One region of the Salirhabdus salicampi genome, then DNA from elsewhere that is predicted to be linked to it. Evidence: riboswitches for the same ligand, from Rfam matches in the RefSeq annotation. Region 1 holds a riboswitch; the other holds the start of a gene.
The links. Region 1 has a riboswitch for cobalamin ahead of NLW78_RS14890 (ABC transporter substrate-binding protein). Riboswitches for the same ligand answer to the same signal wherever they lie in the genome.

Region 1 (3,432 bases):
TTATGATTACCCCAACTAAGACAAACGGTAAAACAATCATGTGGTGACCCCAATTCGTTAATGTCAAACTCCCCATTAACCAAAACATAATGGTCTGCATGCGTTCATCTGCTAGAGCTAAAATTAAAGAAAGGGCGGCTGCAATAAAAGCTTGAACAACCACCCCAGATAAAATTAAGGTTTCTATATGAATACGTCGATTCACTTTAGCGAGGAAATATACAATAACTAATGTGATCATTCCACAACTAAACGCTACGACAGGTAAAGTCCAATTTCCGAGAAGGATAAACTTCCATCCGAATAAGAGGACTAAACAAGCCCCTAAAGCAGACCCCGATGATACACCTAATATAAATGGGTCTGCTAAAGGGTTGCGTAACACTGCTTGATAAATGGTACCCGCCGATGCTAACGCCGCTCCTACTAACACCCCTAGTAAAACACGAGGCATGCGAATATCGATAATAATCTTTTCCACTGTGGAACTCCACGTTTGATCAACAACACCCCCAACGAAGGGTATTTTAGATAGTAAAATAAGCCAAACGGTTTTTACATCAATATTCGCACTTCCAATAGAAACAGAAACAATAATCGTGAAAGTTAGTAGACCAAGAAGGATTGGTAGCCAAATAGCTAACGTTACCATCCACCTATTTCTTTGTTCCATATCATTACGTCCTAACTATTAAAATTGGTCTGGATAAAGGTACTCTGCCATTTCACGTAACCCTTCCACTACACGTGGTCCTGGGCGACTTACCAAGTCAGAAGTTAGTTCATAAACTTGTTCTTCTTGGATTGCTGTTATATTTTCCCAGTTTGCACGATTCAAGACACTTCCAACAGCATCATCCATATAAGCACCGTATGTAATAAATATAACATCAGGGTTTTCTTCTAAAACACTTTCTTCACTTGCTTGTAGCCAGCCTTCTTGATCAGCAAAAATGTTTTCACCGCCAGCTATTGACAGAAGATTTGCCATGAACGTACCACTACCAATTGAATAAAATCCTTCACCCGTTTCAATATAAACTGTTTTTCGTTCGTCAGCCGGAACACCTTCAATTGTTGCAACTACGTTGTCACGCGTTTCTTTCATATCACTTACGACAGCTTCTGCTTTCTCACTTGCTCCTGTCAGCTCACCGATTGAGGTAATATCTTCAAATACCTCTTCTAAATTATTTGATTCAATCGCAAATACGGTTAAACCCTGTTCTCTTAATTGTGTTATCGCGTCTCCATTTATAATATCTGCTAAGACTAAGTCCGGTTCTAGTTCCACAATTTTCTCAACATCTGCTTCCATGCCGATAACTTTTTCAATATCAGTTACTTCAGCAGGAAAGTTGTCAAATTCTGACACACCTACTACTTTATCCCCTAAACCTAATGCAAAGACCATTTCCGTTGTACTAGGAATTAGGGAGATAATACGATCAACATCACCTTCAATCGTCACTTCTGTACCAGTATCGTCTGTTAATGTAACGGAACTTGGCACCTCATCCTCGTGGTCATTGTTCTGAACGTTTTCGTTATCTGCTTCATTTCCACATGCCACTAATGCGAACATCATGATTGCAACTAATGACAAGAATAAAAACTTTAAATTTTTCATCATCTGTTACCTCCTATAGATATATAAAATAGAAAAAGCCTTAGTTTCCTTCTAGGAAACTAAGGCATGACTCACCCATCGCATAAATACACGCTCTGTGTGAACCAATTCCTTTTACCCCGAAGGAAATTAGTTCGCAGTATTAGGCAGGTCTCCTGGCTCATGATCATAGCTCCCTAAAGTCTTCCCGTTTTTCAACAGTGACTTTATTTTAGGTTGCTCCCATTTACAGTGGCGGGACCGCGCCGGATTTGCACCGGACTTCCCTTTTAAGTGGTAGTCATATTACCAACACCTAACACCAACAATATGTAATTATAACTTATATCTTAATTGGAAAATGTAAGGACGTCAACTTCTAAACAAACGAAGAAAAAACTTAAGACATAAGGAAATGTCTTAAGTTTTAATCAAGTTACGTATACATTTTTTCTTGGTGTTTACCGTAATTTAATTCGTATATGACCTTCTTTCCGTTTATAAAAACCTCCAAAATTGTAAGGATTAAGGAAAAGAATTTGTTCACCACAATCACTCCTTACAACGGTGCTGGAGCACTATTTTTCTATCGGCTCATTACACATCATATGCAGGTTTTTAAAATTTGCATCATCTATAAAACTATTCTATTACATCTATTTACACGATAATCTGACCGTGTCTGAACATTCAAAATTATTTCTTCGATTATGACCCCAAAATTGTGACAAACGGTATTGAGTTTCTTTGCCTCATTTTAAAGCCCTTGAAGAATTCTTCTCCAAGGGTCTTTTATCACTTATCTTTTGGCGGGGATTCTGTCAATGTGATCCCTTCATTTTGTTGAAGAAAGTAATTTAAGGAAAATTCATTTTTGAACAACAACACTTGTCGCTTTACGTAATCATGAACGAGCATACTTGTACTACTATAATATGCTTTTTCCGGTATTTCCCCTTCTTTTACCCAACGGGCTAATTGATAACTTAAACGTTCCATTTCAAGGTCAACACCGTATTCCGCCTTCATTCGGTAAATAAACACTTCAAATTGCAACTGGCCAACAGCGCCTAATATTGTATCTTCGAATTTCGGAGTTCGATATACTTGGATAGCCCCTTCTTGAGCTAACTGTTGAATTCCTTTCACATATTGCTTATGACGTAGTGCATTTTTAGGGCGAACTTTAGCAAAATGTTCAGGTGGAAATTGAGGCAAATCACCGAATTCAAACAATTCTTTCGTTCCACATATGGTATCCCCTATTTGATATACACCTGGGTCATATAAACCAACAATATCACCTGCATAAGCATGGTCAACCCCTTCACGACTATCAGCAAAAAACTGCTGAGGTTGGGCTAATTTCATCTGCTTTCCTGTTCTTTCTAACCAAGTAGACATTCCTTTTTCATACTGTCCCGAACAGATTCGTAAAAAGGCAATACGGTCCCGGTGTGAAGGGTCCATGTTCGCCTGAATTTTAAAAATGAAACCGGAAAAGACTTTGTCTGTCGGATTCACTTTCCCTGCGCTAGATTCTCTAGGGAAAGGAGAGGGAGCGATTTGTAAGAAGTGCTGCAAAAATGTCGGGACGCCAAAATTTGAAATAGCACTCCCAAAAAAGACAGGTGTCTGTTTCCCTTCTTTCACAGTATCAAGATGAAAGGGATTTCCCGCTTCATCTAATAACTGTAAATCTTCCATTAACTTTTCTATCGTTTCCTCATCAGCAGACTTTTCTAGCTGTTTGCGCAAATCAGTATAATTTTCCACACTGACGAAAGTTGACTCTTCCTCATCTTCACCATAATATTCAATCG
Region 2 (3,432 bases), on a different contig from region 1:
CCAGTTCCATTGATGCTTTTATCGTGTAATAAGAAATATCTTCATATAGGTCGTTTGCATAGTTCACTGCTTCATCTGATTCCCAATAGATCCCTTCTATCGCTAACAAATGATGCCATCCGAATGTCCCTAGACCAACGGCACGATATTTTTTATTCGTAACTTCCGCCTGTCCAACAGGGATTGTATTTAAATCAATAACATTATCGAGCATGCGCACTTGTATTTTCACTAGGCGGTTTAATACATCACCTTTCACCGCTCTTGGTAGGTTAATAGAAGATAGGTTACAAACGACAAAATCCCCTGGTTTTCGGACGATCACTAAGTTCCCTTCTTCGTCCTCGTATTCATTCGTAATCATTGTCGCCGACATATTTTGCGCGATTTCTGTACATAGATTACTACAATAAATAGATGTACGACCTCTTCCAACAACGTGTTTGTTCGGGTTTTGTCGATTCACTTCATCACGATAAAACATGTACGGTGTACCCGTTTCTAATTGGGCTACCATGATACGGGCCATAATATCCATAGCACGATATGTTTTTCTCGGTAATAATGGATGGTTGACTGCTTCTTCATATTTTTGGGTAAATAGCTTTTCATCTTCTTCGTCATAAAAGTCCTCGAGACCTAAAGGATTTCCGTTTTCATCTTTCCATCCCATAAACTGCTTCACTTGGTGCGGACAAAAAGTGTGCCATTCCCCGACACTCCGACCGTTCTCGTCTATTTCTTCCAATTTTCGCATAAATAAATCCGGGATGTTCACACCTGTAAAAATATCGTGTGCTTTTCGTCTTTCATCTCCATTATTCGTCTTTAAATCCAGAAATCCGTTCATAATATCTTTATGAAAGACGTCCAAGTAGATCGCAACTGCTCCTTGGCGTTGTCCTAACTGATCTACACTTACAGCCGTATCATTAATTAATCGAATCCAAGGAACAACTCCTGAGGAATTCCCTTTGAATTTTTTAATATCTGACCCAAGTGCACGAACTTTTCCATAATAAATGCCAATGCCTCCACCATCTTTACTTAAACGGGCTACATCCCAGTTGTTCAAATAAATGCCATCTAATGAATCATCTACTGTGTCGATAAAACATGACGAAAGCTGACCAAAACTTTTCCCTGCATTTGATAATGTCGGAGTAGCCACGGTCATATATAGATTGCTTAATGCCCAGTATGCTTCTTTTACAAGTTCAATACGTTGGCCTTTCGACTCATTTTGCATTAATGTCATTGCAATAATCATGAAACGCTCTTGTGGAAGCTCGTAGATGTTTCCGTCATGATCTTTTGCCAAGTAACGATCAGCTAACAAAAACAATCCAATATAGTTAAATAAAGTGTCATGCTCGGGGTTTATCTCTTTTTGTAACGTATCGATTTCCGACTTACTATATTCATTTAATAGACTAGTAGAATAAATCCCTTTTTCTGTTAACAATTCTATTAATGTGTAAAAATCACCATATTTTCGGGAAGAGTCATATCCCCTACTATGACTAGCTTTTGTGTACAACTCTTGTAAATATAACTGTGCTGCCATATAAGTCCATTCCGGTTGCATCATCCCAATTTTATTTAAGGAATAAAATAACGCTTGCTGTTGCTTTTCTTCGTTAGGTAAATCTTTTAATTTTTCTTTTAATGGGTCGGCATTAATGGAATACTTCTTCGCTGCTTCATCAATTATATGAAACACGTTTCGCCATTCCTGATCCATAATTTTAGACATATATGTACCCCTTCCATCCCTAGTTTTTTACATAAAAAAAACCGCTCAGCATTGAGCGGACAAAACGATAACACAAAGGGGTAAGAAGAGCCCTTTGTCGCCACCGTTTCATCATCCCAATCCCCGAGGAATTCGAAACACACGAAGTTGTGACAGGTCTCCTGACTTGTGTATCGTCCTACTTTGAGTCCTTCCCGTATGAATTATACAGTGGTGATCCTCAGTTCGTCCACACTTACAGTTGCGGGGGCAGTTTCGGATTTCTACCGAATTCCCTATTAAGCCGTAACGGCATCTCAACTCGCGGCAACACTATATATAGTTATGATTTCAATGAAGTTACAATATATTGTGATATAATCTATAAACTAGCATAAAGGAATATTATACTCATTTCAATCTATTTATTATAAAAATTTCATTTCATTCGAAGAATGACTTATGCATTGTAACATAAAAAGTGTTGAATCAAATAGAAAAAAACCACCGGAATAGCCGATGGTTTTCGTTTCACTATTGTAATGCTTTATATGCGTTGACGAATCCGTGTCCATAATGTTCATCATAACCAACTTTACCGAGATCTTCTGTTGTATTTTGTACTAGTGTTTTTAGTTTATATGGATTGACGTCTCCATACTTTACTTTCAACAATGCAGCAACAGCAGACACCTTTGGGGTTGCCATTGAGGTGCCAATATACCATGAATAGCCAGGATATAAATATTTGTAATCCTTAATGGTTCCGTTATCGTTGTATTCATACTCCACAACTGGTACTGAACTCAAGTTGAATTCATCAGCATATAATTGATTTTCTATATATTCATCAACGCGATCTTCTTCAGAATATTGCAAAAATGTTCTATAATCTCCTCCAACACCTGCTACATCAACAAAGCCTGATCCGTAGTTAGAGTATAAAGATAGCTCATCTGTAGGACCAGTTGCCGAAACCGTCACAATATTTGGTACCGAGGCAGGCGTGTAAAAGCTCGCTCCAACAAAATGGTAACCATAATCATCATACAATTCATTTGCAAATTCTGTTACTTCTTTTTTATTCGTTGCATTTAAGGCAGCATTTCCTGCCGCAGCCACAACTAATACCCCTTTGCTATTCGCGTATTGTGCAGCTCTCATATATGCTACATAATCTGCTACATCATTTCCATAGTCATACGTTTCACCTGTGTCTGGATTGGTCCAATATACTTTTCCTTTTACATAAATTCCACCTAAGCTCATCGAAATTACGTCTACCCCATCGTTTGCTGCATCAATCATCGCTTTATTGATCCAGCTGGAATAAGCTCCACCTTCTGCAGCAAATACACGGTATGCCTTAAAGCCTATATGAGGAGCAATCCCTAAAATTTGGCCATTCCCTGCAATATTACCGGCTACATGTGTACCATGTCCATTACGATCCTGTACATCATTTATATCACCAGTTTCCGATTGGTCATAGCCATATAATCCACCAGCTGGAACATAGTTTTTCGAACCAGGTAATAAATTTTTCGTAACGTCCGGATGGTGCAAATCTATACCGGAATCAATAATACCAACAACAACATCATGGTTACCAGTTTCTATTTCAAAGCTTGCTCCGTTGTTCGTCATACGTTTAATGTCCCATTGGTACTGTTCATATAAGCTAGCTGAAGCAACGT

Region 2: it holds a riboswitch for cobalamin, as region 1 does, so the genes downstream of both, NLW78_RS05065 (ribonucleoside-diphosphate reductase subunit alpha) here and NLW78_RS14890 (ABC transporter substrate-binding protein) in region 1, are expected to answer to the same signal.

Annotation. Positions count from the first base shown of each region.
Region 1 is NZ_JANBWE010000007.1:27,154-30,585, forward strand. Features, by position in the region: gene NLW78_RS14885 (FecCD family ABC transporter permease) at 1-673, opposite strand, end outside; gene NLW78_RS14890 (ABC transporter substrate-binding protein) at 692-1,633, opposite strand; cobalamin riboswitch at 1,759-1,944, opposite strand; gene NLW78_RS14895 (peptide chain release factor 3) at 2,405-3,432, opposite strand, start outside.
Region 2 is NZ_JANBWE010000001.1:953,130-956,561, reverse strand. Features, by position in the region: gene NLW78_RS05065 (ribonucleoside-diphosphate reductase subunit alpha) at 1-1,756, opposite strand, end outside; cobalamin riboswitch at 1,891-2,069, opposite strand; gene NLW78_RS05060 (S8 family serine peptidase) at 2,270-3,432, opposite strand, start outside.